4 regions of the Shouchella rhizosphaerae genome follow, and region 1 is predicted to be linked to each of the others. Evidence: riboswitches for the same ligand, from Rfam matches in the RefSeq annotation. Region 1 holds a riboswitch; each other region holds the start of a gene.

Region 1 (4,210 bases):
GCCCACTTTAAGCCATCAATTGATGAATTTTGTAGCGACTGCCAAATGCGACTTGAAAAAAATCCATTGCGCATTCTCGATTGCAAAAAGGATAGAGAGCATCCGCTTATGGCGACAGCACCGTCGATTTTAGATTATTTAAATGAAGAGTCACGTGCGTATTTTCAGTCGCTAAAGGAAACGCTCGACTTGCTGAACATTCCTTATGTAGTCGATCCAACGCTTGTGCGTGGGTTGGATTATTACAACCATACCGCATTTGAATTGCTTAGTACTGCTCCAGGATTCGGAGCAATTACAACGCTATGCGGGGGCGGGCGCTACAATGGACTTGTCCAGGAATTTGGCGGGCCAGAGACGCCAGGCATCGGATTTGCCTTCAGCATCGAACGCTTTATATTAGCGATGAAAGCGGAGAATGTCGACTTGCCAGTACCGCAAAGCCTCGATGCGTATGTAGTTACTCTCGGCGATGAAGCAAGCCGCCTAGGGCCACAACTGTTGCAACGGTTGCGCGATGGAGGCATTCGTGCTGATAAAGACTACTTAGGCAAAAAAATGAAAGCACAGCTTAAAGCGGCTGATCGTTATCAAGCGTCTTATACAATTATCATTGGCGAAGACGAAATCGCGAAGCAACAAGCGCTCGTTAAACAAATGGCAACTGGAGAACAAACGGTAGTCGCCATTAGCGATTTGACATCATTTTTACAAGAACAGATACGAGGAGGAAACTAGGAGATGAAACGTACACATCATTGTGGCCAACTTGACAAAACACTCGCAGGCCAACAGGTTCAACTAAAAGGGTGGGTGCAGCGGCGCCGTGATTTAGGCCAGGTGATTTTTTTAGATCTTCGTGATCGCTCTGGTATTGTCCAAGTTGTGTGCAGTCCGGAAGTCAGTGAAGAAGCGTTGAAAGCAGCTGACCGTGTCCGCAATGAGTATCTTGTCGCCGTTTCAGGCATTGTGGTGGAACGGAATGAACAGGCCGTTAATGACAAGCTGGCAACTGGTGCTATCGAAGTTCACGTTCGTGAGCTCGAAATCCTGAATGTCTCAAAATCTTTGCCATTCCAAATTGAAGCAGACACGGATGCAGCTGAAGACGTCCGTTTGAAATACCGCTATTTGGATTTGCGTCGCCCTGATATGCAAGAAGCGTTCGCGATGCGTCACAAAATCATGAAAAGCGTTCGTGATTTTCTTGATGCAGATGGCTATTTGGAGATTGAGACGCCGATGCTAACCAAAAGCACGCCAGAAGGAGCGCGCGATTATTTGGTGCCGAGCCGCGTCCATCATGGCCAGTTTTATGCGCTGCCACAATCGCCGCAAATTTTTAAGCAACTGTTGATGGTGTCCGGTTTTGAGAAGTACTTCCAAATTGTCCGCTGTTTCCGTGATGAAGATTTGCGCGCAGACAGGCAGCCTGAATTTACGCAAATCGATATTGAAACAAGCTTTCTTGATACAGAGGATATCTTGGCGATGACTGAAGCCATGATGGAAAAATTGCTGAAAGAAACACACGGGCTTGAGCTAAAACGGCCTTTCTCGCGGATGACGTACGAGGAAGCGATGAACCGCTACGGTTCTGACAAGCCTGACACTCGTTTTGGCATGGAACTGATCGAACTGTCTGACGTGCTCAAAGACACGGAGTTTAAAGTGTTTAAAGGCGCGTTAGAAGCAGGCGGCATTATTAAAGGCCTTACACTGAAAGGCGGGGCTGATAAGCTTTCACGAAAAGACATTGATGCGTTAGCTGATTTTGTCAAGCCTTATGGGGCAAAAGGGTTGGCTTGGCTCAAAGTCGATGACGAAGGGATAAAGGGCCCGATTGCCAAATTCTTTAATGAGGCGCAAACGGCTGCATTGCTTGCGGCAATGGACGCTGAAGCAGGCGATTTGCTCTTTTTCGGAGCCGATAAAAAGCAAGTTGTGTTTCATGCATTGGGCGCGCTGCGCTTAAAGTTTGGAAAGGAGTTTCAGCTAATTGACGAAAACGCGTTTCACTTCCTCTGGGTAACCGATTTTCCACTTGTCGAATATGACGAACAAGCAAAACGGTTTGTCGCGCTCCATCATCCGTTTACACGCCCGAAAGCGGAAGACTTGGACCTGATGGAAACCCATCCAGAGCAAGTACGTGCCGAAGCATATGACCTTGTCTTAAACGGCTTTGAGCTTGGCGGCGGCTCCCAGCGCATCTATGAACGGGAACTGCAAGAAAAAATGTTCAAGCTCCTTGGTTTTAGTTCAGAAGCGGCTAAAGAAGAGTTTGGCTTTTTGCTTGAAGCATTTGATTATGGAACGCCTCCACATGGCGGCATTGCCTTAGGTCTGGACCGAATCGTCATGCTTCTTGCACGCAAAAGCAATTTACGTGAGGTGATTGCTTTTCCAAAAACGGCAAGCGCTAGCGACCTTCTAACCGAAGCGCCAAACAAAGTGAGCGTTGAACAGCTGATTGATTTAAACTTGTCCATTATTAGCAAGCGCAGTTGACAAATACGTGGCCTCTGCTTATAATGTGCCTAATATAAAAATGAATAAGAACTTATCAAGAGTGGCGGAGGGACCTGACCCAATGAAGCCCGGCAACCAGTTTATTTGTAAACCACGGTGCTACATTCAGCAGAGCAGCTTTTGTTCTGAAAGATAAGTGAGGCGAACCCCTTTTCTTATCTGAAAAGGGGTTTTTTCAATGGAGAAAGGGTGAAGACGGTGAAAATAGGCATTATTGGATTTGGGACAGTAGGGACTGGCATTTACGAGCGCATCACCAGTACACAAAGAGCGCTCCAACAGATGGTAAGTGATCGGATTGAACTTGTCTCCATTTTAGTAAAAGATCAGTCTAAGCAAAGGCAAAGCGAAGGGGCCAAACTCGTTACGTCATCATGGGATCTTTTCAGGGAGGCTGCTACATATGATGTTGTGTTTGAAGTAACAAATGTTGTCGAACCGGCCAGAACATATACGGAAAGCTTGCTAGCAGAAGGCGTATCTGTAGTGACCGCCAATAAAAAGCTTGTCGCCTTACACGGTAAAGAACTAGAGGCGGTCGCCCTTTCATCTGGTGCCTATTACGGCTACGACGCTGCGGTTTGTGGAGCGATCCCGATTGTGAATGTGTTGCAAAGTGCATTGGCGACAACTGCGATTAATGGGATATCAGGCATTTTAAACGGCACAACCAATTTTATTCTCACTGAAATGGACAGTGGCAAAACCTACCAACAAGCTCTAGATGAAGCGCAGCGGCTTGGCTATGCAGAAACAGACCCGACGTCCGATGTAGAAGGCTATGACGCCCTGTATAAGTTGACTTTGCTGGCGCGCCTTTGTTTTGGCCAATGGGTCGACATATCGGCATTTGAACGCCAAGGAATCGGCGGGATTGAACCATGGCATGTACGGGTGGCAAAAGAAAACCAGTTTGCCTTAAAACTTGTTGGCACCTCTTTTTTACAACAAGACGGCAGCATAACTGGTTCTGTGAAGCCTGCTTTTGTAGAGGAAACACATCTATTAGCGGGCGTAAACGGTGTGGCCAATGGGGTTCTGTTACAAGGCAAAGACATTCAGCAATTGTTTTTTGCTGGCCCAGGAGCAGGGCAAGAGGCAACAGCCAATAGCGCTGTCGAAGACTTTATTCTACATGAGAAAGGCAAGCGTCTGCGTAGGACCGTCCTTTCCCAGCCTGCATCGAATATGCCTCAACTGCAAAAGCAGCTTTGGTTTGTACCTACTGGGGCAGATGTCAGTGACGTTTCCAGCAATATTCATGTGTGGGAGCGCCGCCGCGAAAAAGAAGGCGATGTCCTTTTAGTGACGGCGCCACTTTTGGAAGTTCCTTTTCAGTCGTATCAAGTAATTGGTGGGGAGCATGTATTTAAACAGGAACAGGCACATGCTTTATGAGCGGAATTTTGTTTCAGGGACAAGTTTTTTGAACGCTTTAATAAAGGATTCGGGATTTTGCTTAATTTTATACGTAACAACGCCTTGGCTTGTATGCAAATAAAGAAAACCAAGCTGGCTTTCTCCACTCGGCAGCCGGTAGGAAATGTCGAAAACAGAACCAATAGGGAACGAAGCGTTTTCTGTTTCAATCCGGTCAGGATAAAGTGCTAAATCAAACGACGTTTCGACAATCTGCTTTTTGAGTAATCCAATTTCCTGGCGAACTTCAATACAGCGG
Region 2 (4,210 bases), 1.4 Mb from region 1:
TTCGGGTTATCCACTATGTCTTGTTCGGTTGCATCAACTGAAACGCCCTCTTTAAGGGTAATTAAACCCGCTTCTTGAAGAAGGGAGTACACACGGCCGTGGTCAGCGACAGAATCGCTCATCATCACCGTTGCTCCGTCAGGAAGGTCGTCGACGCTGTCATATTCTTGTGAATAAAGGCCCATTGGCTCTAAATGGATGGCCCCAGCTTCAACAAAATCATAGTCCAGATTTTGCTCAAGCTGTTCTTCAAGATAAGGGCGGTGTTGAAAATAGTTGGCATCGACATCGCCATCGTTTAAAGCAATGTTTGGCAAAACATAGTCTTGGGCAATTTCGATTTCCAGCTCGACGCCTTGTTCTTTAAGCAATGGCTCTGCCTCTTCTAAAATTTCGGCATGGGGCACATTGGAGGCGCTAATTTTAATGGTCGTTGGCTCGTCTGCATTGCCTCCGTCTCCATTTGCCCCGCCTTGCTCGTTGCCGCCTTGCCCGCAAGCAACGAGTGCAACTGCTGCTGTTGTGACACCTAATGTTTTCAAAAATGCTTTCATCTTCTCGTCCTCTCCTTTTTATTAGCGTTTATCTAATCGACTTGTGAAAAAGTCGCCAATCCACTGGAACACAAACACAATCGCTAAAATAACGACAGTCGCGACAACCATCACATCTGGATTGGTGCGCTGAAACCCTTGTTGGAACGCAAGTGTGCCAAGACCGCCAGCACCAATTGTTCCGGCCATTGCTGTATAACCGATCAAAGCAATGGTCGTTACAGTAATGCCAGAAACAAGCGCTGGCATTGATTCAGGAATAAGCACTTTAAAGATAATGTGGCGGTTTGTTGAGCCCATTGCCTGTGCAGCTTCGACGACGCCTTTATCCACTTCCCGCAAAGCAATTTCAACCATGCGGGCATAAAATGGCGCAGCGCCTATAATCAAAGCAGGCAATGCTGCACTTGGGCCAAAAATCGAACCAACGAGTGCCCGCGTAAATGGAATAAGCAATATGATTAAAATAATAAACGGAATCGAGCGAAATACATTTACAAAAGCGGCTACGATCTTATAAAAGAAGCGGTTTTGCCATGGATTGCCTTTGGCGGTCAAATATAAAAACAAGCCGAGGAGCAAGCCAATAAAAAAGGTTGCAACTGCTGAGGCGACTGTCATGTAAACCGTCTCTTGCGTAGCTGCCCACACATCTTCCCACACGACATTTGGAAACCATTTAGCGATCATGCTCAATCACCTCCACGTCTATTTCTTTGCCGCGGATGTATGCAAGCGCTGCTTCAATTTCGTTCGTTGCCCCTAATAGCCGTAAATACAGCTTTCCATAGGAGCCTTGTTGCAATTTTGAAATGTTCCCTTGCAAAATGCTAATGTCGATCGGAAAACGTCGGATTAATTCCGTTACAAGTTGTTCTTCAGCAGGGTTGCCAACAAACGTTAAAGAGACAATCGTGCCGTCGCTCTTTTCATCAAGAAGATGCCAAAGCGATTGTTCTTCTTCCCCCGTTTGCGCCAACTGCTTAACAAACTCCTTTGTCATCTGCTCTTTCGGCTTACGGAACACATCAATGACTGGCCCTTGTTCGACAATCTTGCCGTTTTCCATCACTGCCACTTGATGGCAAATTTTTTGGATAACGTGCATTTCGTGAGTAATGAGCACGATCGTCAAGTTCAGTTTTTCATTAATGTCAAGGAGCAAATCCAAAATGGAATCCGTCGTCTTTGGGTCAAGCGCTGAAGTTGCTTCATCGCATAACAGCACTTTCGGATTGTTGGCAAGCGCCCTAGCAATTCCAACCCGTTGCTTTTGACCGCCGCTCAACTGAGACGGATAGCTGTCTCCTCGACCATGAAGCCCAACAAGTTCAATCAATTCCTCGACCCGTTTCTTCCGTTGCGCAGCTGGAACTCCTGCAACTTCCAACGGGAACGAAATGTTTTGCCTAACCGTCCGCGACCAAAGTAAATTAAAATGCTGAAAAATCATGCCAATTTCTTGGCGAGCTGCCCGCAATTTACTTGGCGTAAGCGACGACAGTGCCTTGCCATCTATTTTAACGGACCCTTCCGTTGGTTTCTCAAGCAAATTAAGCAACCGAATAAGCGTGCTCTTTCCAGCTCCGCTATAACCAATGATCCCAAAAATTTGCCCAGCTTCAATTTCAAGGTTGACGTTATCGACAGCTTGGACAGCGCCATTTTTCGTTTTAAACGTTTTGCTGATTCCTTTCAGAGAAATCATTGTCAATGTCCCTCCATAAAAAAACCTTTCTGCCGGACAGACAGAAAGGGTGCTGTTGCTTCCCTCTCATCTCCCAAAGCCCATATGCTTTGCAGGATTTAGCACCTTCAAGCGAACTTGCGGTTGCCGGGTTTCATTGGGCCAGTCCCTCCACCTCTCTCGATAAGAATGAATATGGTTGTTTTATCAAACTCTAATGTAGCCGTATCATAGCATGGCTTTATGGCGGCGTCAATTCTTTCTTAAATAAATTAAACTGCCTTGCGCGAATAAAGCAAAACCCTATCGGTATCAGAAAAAAAGACCCGCCCCTGCCAGGCAAGTCTTCGCTATTCGATCGATTCGCGTTCGATCAGCAATTATTTCCATCTCTCCAACTAGGCAACTCATATAGAAAACGTCCATCTTGCCATGAAGCCAACGCCGATGGGAGGGCCGCAGCTATTCACTACGGCACCTGAAGCGGCCAGCCTTCTCCGTTCGTTTGCGACAACCGTTTCTATACGTGCTTCTTCCTCCCGAGTCTCCTCTGGCTTAAACGCCTATCTTTAGAGTGCACGCCAGGAAAATTTGTATCCGAGGGAAGATCAGCCAGAAGAAGAGCTAAAGCATTAATCTTCGCTAATCATCTCCGCATATTCTCCTGCTGACATCAGCTTGTCCACTTCACTTGCGTCAGCCGGCTCAACCACGATCATCCACGCTTTTTCGTACGGTGACTCATTGACAAGCTCTGGGGAATCATCAAGTTCTTCATTCACTTCAACGACTTTTCCGCTAATTGGCGCATACAATTCAGATACAGTCTTGACGGACTCAACGCTGCCAAATGGCTCGTCCGCTTCAATCTCATCGCCCACTTCAGGAAGTTCGACGAAGACAATATCGCCTAGTTCAGATTGGGCAAAATCAGTGATGCCGATACGGACTTTGCCGTCTTCCGTTTTTACCCACTCATGTTCTTCGGAATACTTTAGCTCTTCAGGTAAATTACTCATGTTAACCCCTCCAATGTGGTCTTTTCGAAGTTTATCATACAGGAAATCGCTCATAAGCGAAAGGAAATCTTCTTGTTACACCACTAAAAAGTTGACCACATATCTTGAAATTGATCTTCTTTAAAGCCAAGTGTCACTTTTGTGCCATCTGTTACAATCGGGCGTTTTATCAACATACCTGAACTAGCTAGTAGCTGATATTGCTCTTCATCGCTCATTTCGCCGAGTTTGTTTTTTAAATCAAGCTCCCGGTATTTTTTTCCGCTTGTGTTGAAAAACGCTTTTAATGGCAAACCGCTTTTTTGGTGAAGTTCCTTCAATGTTGTACTTGTCGGCGGTGCCTCGACAATATGGATCGCTTCATAAGAAACACCGTGTTCATCAAGCCATTTCAATGCGTTACGGCAAGTAGAACACTTTGGATATTGATAAACCGTTACACCCATTTCCAGCATCCTTTCTATCCAGTGGACTCGTGTCTATTATTACCGAAAACCATCGCATACACAACTTTTTGGCTCACATGAAAGAAGAAGCCCGTGATTAGGCTTCTTCAGTGAGAGGAGAATACCCCTTGCGAGAGGAGCATTGTATTTTTATTTGGGGCCAAAAGCCCCAAAATTGCTACCTTAAATGACGTATTTCTTTTCAGCAATAATCGCCTTGGCGATTTTCCGTTTTTTTGCCACGACATTAACAGGCTGATGACGCGTTAGCTTGCGCAACATCGAAAGCATCGTGCGCAGCGTATCTCCCTCTTCCATATAAGACAACGCCTTTTTTGCATTTGCTTCGATCCGGTTAATTGCCTCTTGTGTAAACACTTCTGTTAATAGAAGTTTTTGCTGCTCTTTCTCTGGTGATGACGCGTCAAGTGCTTTCTGCGTCCGCAAAATCGCTGACTCCATTGAATAAATATCGCTGACAATATCCGCTACCGCAGCAAGAAC
Region 3 (4,210 bases), 1.1 Mb from region 1:
GTTTGCCAACTAATCGTTTTTCCAATACGCTGTATTCCTGTATGCAAATTCCATAAAAACGATGATTGTACACCCGTTGGTCCCACACCATATTCACCACATACTTGCGCCCGTCTTCATCATGGAATAAAGAAGGATCAAAGCCAGAGCTGTTCAAATAAATAGGCTCGCTCCATTCCCCATCAATCGTTTCACATGTCACAAGATAGTTATGGCCGTCTTTCCACGTATTGCCTTCCACTACTTTTACATCAGAGTAAACAAGCCAAAATTTCCCATTGGAGTAGCTCAAGCACGGCGCCCACACACCACCAGAATCGGGGTTGCCAATCATGTTTAATTGACTGATGCGATTAAGTGGCCGACTAATGAGGCGCCAGTTGACTAAATCGCGGGAATGGTGGATTTGTACACCAGGAAACCATTCAAACGTGGAAACGGCCATATAGTAATCATCGCCCACCCGGCAAATACTCGGGTCTGGATTAAAGCCTTTTAAAACAGGGTTTCGTATCATTTGTCCGCTCCTTATTCATTCTTGTTACCGCTTTCATTTTACCAACCAATTAGAGGGAAAAACATGTACGTTTCTGCGCATTATTTACCCATACCTGCACAAAAGGGCTTCAAACATGGGCCTGATAAAAGCCAGATTCAGAGTGAAAACGAGGGGAATTGCAGATCGAACGTTTACTCGCCAGAAAGCAAAGCTCTGATACGCTCCCTCCTAAGACGAGAGCAGACATTGTGGCATGCCTGCTCCCTCGTAAATTATTTTCAGTAAAGTGACTCATGTTTTGCGCGAAACTGGCTTGGTGCTAGGCCAGTCCATCGTTTGAATTGGCGGCTAAAATGGGAGATATCGTAATAGCCAAGTTGATCGGCAACCATTTCAATCGTCATATCTTTTTGCACCAACAGCGCTTTTGCTTTATTTAATTGTTTAAAGGACCAATACTTGCGCGGAGACATTTGGTATACTTTTTTAAACAATTGATTGCAATACGAAACACTTATGTTCATTTTTTTGGCAATTTGTTCAATATTGCTTTTTTCTAACTGTCCGCCTCCCTCCAAGTTCTGTTCAATTTGCTCCGCTATTTGATAGGCGAGTGCAACGGTCCGTTCAGAAAGACGCTTGCCTTCTAACTCTTCGAGCCCCATCACAAGCATGCCCAGCATTTCAAACATCACTGCTTGCATATTCATTTTTTCGACGAGGCCAAAGGTATCGTGCCCCAGCAATTTAGCAATCCGTTCAAGAAATGGTGCCATTTTTTTGGCGAGGCTGCCACTGGCTTTAAAAAACAATGGGTCAATATTGGTTAAATAAGGTAAAAACAGTTTGTCATCAATATTAAAATGAATGCATAAGTACGTGAAAGGCTCTGTATTTCCACCTTTGCTAGTATGAAATTCCCCTGGCCTTACGAGCACCAAGTCACCAGCATTTTGTTCATGGCGCTTCCCATTCGTTGTAAAAATTTGCTGCCCTTCTATGACCCAATTGATTTCATAAATAGCATGCTGATGTTCTGGATAGAACCATGAGCCCTTCACTGTACGAACATGGACGCCAAACAGTTCAAGTTCCGTTTTCGTATTTGGGTAAACCGATTCGCTGATTAAATATCGTTTGATTATATCTGCACTTGTCTGCCCGTTACCTTTAAAAATGAGGTTCATTGCGCTCCCCTCCATTTTCTTCCATTATAGCGACAAACTCTTTTAGGAAAAAGGCGCGTCGATTTGTTACGGTAAAGTGTAAAAATTTTCTCTTGCCAAGATAAGTTGCTTTTGCTACACTTAATTTCAACAACTTTAATTGTATACGAATTCTTATTAAGAGGAGCAGAGGGACTGGCCCAATGATGCTTCAGCAACCCCGCCATGAGCGGAAGGTGCTAATTCCAGCAGGACTACGTCCTGGGAGATAAGAGATTGAATTGAACATTCACCCCTCTTTCTTTCCAGGAAGAGGGGTTTTTCGTTTTTCTTAAAAGAAGGCCAAATCCGTTGTTGAACAAGACTTAAAAACCTAGTAAGCATAGCTGTTTACTTAATTTAAGAGGAAGTGAATTTTCGTGATTGAATTTAAACAAGTGACAAAAACATTTCATTCAGGCAACCAGACAGTCACTGCCCTCGACAACGTGAATTTACATGTCGCCCGAGGGGAAATTTATGGTGTGATTGGTTTTAGCGGCGCCGGGAAAAGTACGCTCATTCGAAGTGCCAACTTGCTTGAGCGACCGACATCTGGCGAGGTCCTCATTAATGGTGTTAATTTGGCCACATTAAAAAGCCGAGAACTGCAAAAGGCAAAACGAAATATCGGCATGATCTTTCAACATTTTAACTTGCTCCAAAGCAAGACAGTGTTCGACAACGTTGCCACGCCATTAAAATTAACAAGAACGCCAAAAGCGGACATTCGCAAAAGAGTTACCGAACTGCTGTCATTTGTCGGTTTATCTGACAAGGCAGATAACTATCCAGAACAATTGTCTGGAGGGCAAAAACAGCGGATCGGCATCGCCAGAGCGCTTGCGACGAATCCAGAAGTGTTGCTTTGCGATGAAGCCACTTCCGCTCTTGATCCAGATACGACAAGCTCGATTTTACAACTATTAAAGAAAATAAACATTGAATACAACATTACGATTTTAATGATTACACATGAAATGTCGGTCATTCGCGAGATTTGCGATAAAGTCGCCGTTATGGAAAAGGGGCGCATCATCGAGGAAGGATCGGTGTTGTCGATTTTTTCAAATCCACAACATCCGACAACGGAAAAATTCGTCCGCTCCATTATCCCGACTGGCCTGCCTGCCCGTGTCAAAGAAGCGCTGCAGCAGAAAGAGCCGAACCGGCGCATTTATGAAGTGACTGTCACAGGCGATAGCTCCCACTCAGATTTGCTGCGCTCGTTAATCCAGACATTTGGCATTGAAGTTGACATTTTGCATGCGACAATGAACGACATTCAAGGCACATCGTTTGGGCGGATTTACTTCGACTTACGGGCAGAACCAGAAATACTTGCAGAAGCATCCAATTACTTAAAATCGCATCCGCTTCAACCGAAGGAGGTGACAGGCGATGCTCGAGTGGCTGCCTGAAGCAATTCGCCCTAATATTACGAGCGAGCTATTGCTCGAATCCTTATATGAAACTGTCTATATGGTCGGCTGGTCCTTGTTGTTTTCTGGGGTGATCGGCATTTTGCTTGGTGTTACCCTTGTTGTTACTCGGCCAGGGCACATACTCGAAAACAGCTTTGTGTTCCATACGCTCAACCCAATCATTAACGTGCTCCGCTCTGTGCCTTTTATCATTTTGTTGGTGGCGCTGATTCCCTTTACCCGTTTTTTGATGGGCTCTGCGATTGGAACGACGGCCGCGATTGTGCCGCTCGTGTTTTACGCCGGCCCTTATATTGCCCGGTTAATTGAAAACTCGCTGCTTGAGGTGGAACCTGGCATTATTGAAGCCGCTGACGCAATGGGCGCATCAAAAGCGCAAATTATTTTTCGCTTCATCTTACCCGAAGCGCTGTCTTCTTTGCTTCTCAGCTTAACAACAGCGACGATCGGTCTTGTTGGCGCGACAGCGATGGCAGGAGCAATTGGCGCAGGCGGAATTGGCGACGTAGCGATCACATATGGCTACCAGCGTTTTGACAATGGCACGATGCTCATCACAGTATTGTTGTTAATTGTCATTGTCCAAGGCTTGCAATCTTTAGGAAACATTTCATCGAAACGCGTCCGTAGACGATAAAGAGACCTACAGATATGAAAGAGGAGAGAAACCATCTATGAAAAAGACAGTTACGACCGCATCGCTTTCCATTTTAGCCGCATTTGCCCTCACTGCTTGCAATGCTGGCGCAGACAGCTTAGACGAAACGACGGACTACAGCCCCGACAATCCTGTTAGCGTCAAAATTGGCGTTACTGGCACAGATACGCCGCAATGGGACTTCATTGCTGACATTGCTGCTGAAGAAGGCATTGAAATTGAAATTGTTCGTTTTAATGACTACGTCCAGCCAAACCAGGCTCTAGCCGACGGCGAAATCGACGCCAATGCATTCCAAACGATTTCCTATTTTGACCACTTTATCGAAGAACATGACCTTGACTTAACAGCGATCGGTTCTACAGTGCTTGCGCCAATGGGGCTTTATTCCACTAAGTATGAT
Region 4 (4,210 bases), 280 kb from region 1:
TGCTCGAGCGCTTCACCTAGGGGAATGCCGCCATTTAAGACGCCGATATCGCCCATCGACACGTTCATAATAATCGCCTTGTCTGTAAGACGCCTTGCCAGGGCTACTGCTTCTTTTGCCTCTTCAAAATCATAAAACGTTTCAAACAATAACCCGTCAACGCCTGCTTCCAAGAGGGCCGTTATTTGTTCAAGTAAAGCAGCTGTAATCACCTTGTTTTCCGTATCTTCATGGAGGAACCCGCGAATCCCGCCGATTGTGCCAACTAACGCAAGCTGTTCGTTGTTGCCAATCGCTTTTTTCGCAATGCCGACGGCGGCGCTATTGATGTCTGCCACACTTTCGTTTAATCCATATTTTTTAAGTTTGACGGCATTTGCTGCATACGTATTGGTTTGTAGCAGTTTCGCACCTGCCTCAATATACGATCGATGCACATGGTAAACAGCGTCTGGCTGGGAAAGGTTTAATTCTTCGTAACATAAATCAAAACCTTGCTCGTATAAAAGCGTGCCCATAGCCCCATCTCCAACGATTAAGCTCGTTTTTAACTTATCGCGAAGTTCCATCGTATTCCCTCCTAGGATTTTTTAGCGGCCGCAATTGCTTGCAGCAAATCAGCTACAATATCTTCTCCGTTTTCAATGCCGACTGAGAAACGGAGCAATCCATTATCCACTCCATTTGCAAGTCTGATCTCTTCGGGAATATCAGCGTGCGTTTGTGTTGCTGGATATGTCATTAAACTTTCGACACCACCGAGGCTTTCCGCGAACGAAATTAATTGCAAATGTTTTAGCAACGGATTGACCCAAGCTTCGTTTTGAACACGAAACGACAGCATTCCTCCTCTCCCAGGATAAAGCACGTCTACAATGCCGTCTGTTTGCTCCAATGCATGCACCACTTTTTTAGCGTTTTCCTCATGCTTGGCCATCCGCAATGCCAATGTCTTCATTCCTCGAATAAGCAGCCAAGAATCAAATGCACTTAAAATACCACCAGCACCATTATGATAATAAGCGAGCCGTTCACAAAGATCGGCTCCTTTCGCAACGATAAGCCCAGCAACGACATCGTTATGGCCTCCTAAGTACTTTGTCGCCGAATGGATCACGATGTCTGCTCCTTCCGTTAGTGGCTTCTGCAAAAGCGGCGTATAAAATGTGTTATCGACAATGAGCAGCAAATCGTGTTTTTTGGCGAGAGCAGCAAGCGCTGGAATCGAGGCTTCCTGCATAAGTGGGTTAGTCGGCGTCTCGATAAAAATGGCTTTCACGTTAGAATGAATGGCTTGTTCGACTTCTTGCAAATTCCGTGGATCCACATATGTAAAGGACACGCCCCACCTTGTCCAGCCTCCTTCAAACAGACGGTACGTACCGCCATATAAATCTTTCGAACAGATGATCCCATCGCCTTGCTCAAACAACGAAAGCACAATTTGAACAGCAGCCATGCCAGAGCTAGTCGCAAATCCGCGCTCACCTTCTTCTAATTCCGCAATCGCTTTTTCGAGCACGTCCCTTGTCGGATTGCCTGTACGGGCATAATCATACCCAGTCGATTCGCCAATACCTGGATGGCGATATGCTGTTGAAAAATAAACAGGCGTGTTTACTGCGCCAGTATGTTCATCGCGGCGATTGCCAATTTGCGCTAAGATGGTTTCAGCTCGTTTTTCCATTCTAGTTCCCCCCAATGTGTTCTATTGCCAAACAAAAAACCCTTCTCCAAGATTAGAAGAAGGGGTTGCTTACGTGCATGCTTCTCTTATCTTGCAGATAAACTGCTGGATTTAGCACCTGACCATGGTTGGCTGGTTGCTGAAGCTTCATTGGGCCATTCCCTCCACTTCTCTTGATAAGAACCTATTCAATTGTTGAACACCATTTATAAGTTTCTTCCACTTTACCGCAACTTTCACGCAAGTGCAACCATTATTTCAGTGCCACTCTCTCCATCGTTTATAACGCGAAAAAAATCGCCACTAATGATGGCGATTATTCCGGGTTTGCTTCAACAATCAATTGATCTTCATTTCCGCAGACGCACTGTTTAAACCCGGTCTCGTATTCACCTTGCTCATTGCGCTTGCCGCGCAAAATGTATTTCTCCCCACATACAGGGCAGCGAATGACGATGCGATAGCGGTTGGCTGTAGACATGATTGAATCCCCCTTCGTGTTAAATGTTCGCTTACACAGTGAAACGGCTTTTAGGCTGTAGACAAACGCTCGCATACAAGATCGTTTGACAAGCGTATCGGTCTAGTGATTTTAAACAGTAAAACGGCTTGCTTTTTTCAGCTTCCATATCGCGAGAAGCCAAAGAATGACCATAAATGGAATCATCGCATAAAGGACGTAATGGCCAAAGCTTGATAAAATAAAATCATATCCGCCATGCAATAGGATTGGCAGAATCGCCCCAAGGAGTAAAAACATTTTTTTATGGTCTTCTTTGTACTTCGCTTGTCCAATGTAATAGCCCATCACAATCCCGTAAACAGCATGTGCCGTTGTTGGCAAAACAGTTCGTGGGATGGCTGCCTCTAACCCATAAGCGATCATGTATAAGCCATTTTCAACTGTAGCAAAGCCAAGGGAGACGGAAACACCGAACAAAATGCCGTCCCCTGGGCGCTGAAGCTGTCCATGTTGGTAGGCAAATACAAACAACATGAGCCATTTTAACCCTTCTTCCAGAAACCCGTAAAGCAAAAACGCTTTAGCCGCTGGATGGGGAAAGACATTTTCTTCAGTAAAGGCAAACTGGATCACCAAAATCGGCACGACTAGCAGTGCGCCGATAATGAAAATCCGGAGAACGAGAAACATTTTTGCTTTGCTGTATACATCGCGCAAATAGACATATGAAAACAATGCCATGGCCGGAGCCAGTGCAGCTAGAACAAGGGATACCATGGCTGACCGCCTACTCTCTTTGGTTCGCTAATAGAACATTCCTTTTTTCTAGTATAAAACCGGCTTGTTCCGATCAGCAAGCGCCATCACGTAAACCCAGCTGCTAGTTCCTTGTTCGCTGCCAGCATGACCATTGCTTTAATCCGTGCTTTCTTGCTGTCATAATCGGAGCCGAGAATAACGCCCATTTGTTCGAGTTGGTGGGCACTTCCTTTGTAGTCATACGTTGGGTATACTTTCCCTTCTTCTGAGGCGGTCGTCACAATGATTGGCTTCTTGTTGGCAACCGCTCGTTCCAACGTAGCTACTAGGTTTGGAGGAACTTGGCCGCGGCCAACGCCTTCAACCACCATCCCGTCGCATACAGCAATCATCCCTTCCAGCATGTCTGCGCTCATGCCTAAATAAACTTTAGCAATGCCAATTTGTTTAAGAGGCGTATTGCCAATTTCATAAAACTCCCGGCGAACAGGCTTTTGATACGTAAAAATCACATCGTTGTCTATAATCCCTAAATAGCCGAAACCAAAGGCATTGAACCCTTGCAAATTGGAGGCATGCTCTTTTTTGACATAACGGGCTGCAAAAATCCGCTCGTTAAACACGACGACACAGCCAGTGTGCTTTAAATCAGGTTCACAAGCAGCATAAATGGCATGACGCAAATTCATAAACGCATCACTGCCTGTTTGCTCTGGTCCCCGTTGAGAACCTGTGACGATTATGGGACGCTCGTCTTTGTTCGTTAAGTCTAAAAAATAAGCTGTTTCTTCAAGCGTATCTGTGCCGTGTGTGACGACAATCCCGTTAATCGTCTCGTCTGCAAAAGCACGCTCTACTTCATGCTTTAACAACAGCCAATCGGCGAGTGTCATATGAACGCTTGGCTTTTGCAATACAGAGCGCACGCTTACATGGATGTCTTCCGGCAAACCACATAGCTTTGCCAACTCTTCTCCAGAAAGTTCACCAGCAACCAATTTGCCGCTTTCGCTTGTAGTGCTTGCAATCGTGCCTCCAGTTGTCAGCAACATCACATGGCGCATATTCATCACTCCATTTCGATCCTGCGCGCAATTGCTTGTGCAATCAAAGGGCCGTGGAGACGACCATTTTCAATAAAAATTTCATTAGCATTGTTTCCAGCAGCAATGACGCCGGCGATAAAAATGCCTTCCACATTTGTTTCCATCGTTTGCTCGTCATATACAGGCCGTCCTGTTGCTTCATCGACATGTACACCAAGACTGCGAATAAAGGAGTGATCAGGGTGATAGCCCGTC

Evidence for each region. Region 1 has a riboswitch for S-adenosylmethionine ahead of V5G21_RS17255 (homoserine dehydrogenase). Riboswitches for the same ligand answer to the same signal wherever they lie in the genome.
Region 2: another riboswitch for S-adenosylmethionine. It lies ahead of V5G21_RS03465 (methionine ABC transporter ATP-binding protein); the one in region 1 lies ahead of V5G21_RS17255 (homoserine dehydrogenase).
Region 3: another riboswitch for S-adenosylmethionine. It lies ahead of V5G21_RS12110 (methionine ABC transporter ATP-binding protein); the one in region 1 lies ahead of V5G21_RS17255 (homoserine dehydrogenase).
Region 4: another riboswitch for S-adenosylmethionine. It lies ahead of V5G21_RS18795 (methionine biosynthesis PLP-dependent protein); the one in region 1 lies ahead of V5G21_RS17255 (homoserine dehydrogenase).

Annotation. Positions count from the first base shown of each region.
Region 1 covers NZ_CP144921.1:3,488,968-3,493,177, forward strand. Annotated here, with positions in the region: gene hisS (histidine--tRNA ligase) at 1-738, shown strand, start outside; gene aspS (aspartate--tRNA ligase) at 742-2,511, shown strand; SAM riboswitch class I at 2,561-2,671, shown strand; gene V5G21_RS17255 (homoserine dehydrogenase) at 2,731-3,930, shown strand; gene V5G21_RS17260 (hypothetical protein) at 3,925-4,210, opposite strand, start outside.
Region 2 covers NZ_CP144921.1:636,674-640,883, forward strand. Annotated here, with positions in the region: gene V5G21_RS03455 (MetQ/NlpA family ABC transporter substrate-binding protein) at 1-554, opposite strand, end outside; gene V5G21_RS03460 (methionine ABC transporter permease) at 576-1,244, opposite strand; gene V5G21_RS03465 (methionine ABC transporter ATP-binding protein) at 1,234-2,262, opposite strand; SAM riboswitch class I at 2,326-2,431, opposite strand; gene gcvH (glycine cleavage system protein GcvH) at 2,874-3,260, opposite strand; gene V5G21_RS03475 (arsenate reductase family protein) at 3,344-3,706, opposite strand; gene V5G21_RS03480 (acyl-CoA dehydrogenase family protein) at 3,890-4,210, opposite strand, start outside.
Region 3 covers NZ_CP144921.1:2,429,673-2,433,882, reverse strand. Annotated here, with positions in the region: gene V5G21_RS12120 (glycoside hydrolase family 43 protein) at 1-517, opposite strand, end outside; gene V5G21_RS12115 (AraC family transcriptional regulator) at 778-1,686, opposite strand; SAM riboswitch class I at 1,837-1,940, shown strand; gene V5G21_RS12110 (methionine ABC transporter ATP-binding protein) at 2,085-3,125, shown strand; gene V5G21_RS12105 (methionine ABC transporter permease) at 3,106-3,786, shown strand; gene V5G21_RS12100 (MetQ/NlpA family ABC transporter substrate-binding protein) at 3,824-4,210, shown strand, end outside.
Region 4 covers NZ_CP144921.1:3,770,694-3,774,903, reverse strand. Annotated here, with positions in the region: gene V5G21_RS18800 (bifunctional homocysteine S-methyltransferase/methylenetetrahydrofolate reductase) at 1-569, opposite strand, end outside; gene V5G21_RS18795 (methionine biosynthesis PLP-dependent protein) at 581-1,687, opposite strand; SAM riboswitch class I at 1,771-1,870, opposite strand; gene V5G21_RS18790 (hypothetical protein) at 2,004-2,168, opposite strand; gene prsW (glutamic-type intramembrane protease PrsW) at 2,280-2,927, opposite strand; gene V5G21_RS18780 (asparaginase) at 3,014-3,973, opposite strand; gene V5G21_RS18775 (YpdA family putative bacillithiol disulfide reductase) at 3,979-4,210, opposite strand, start outside.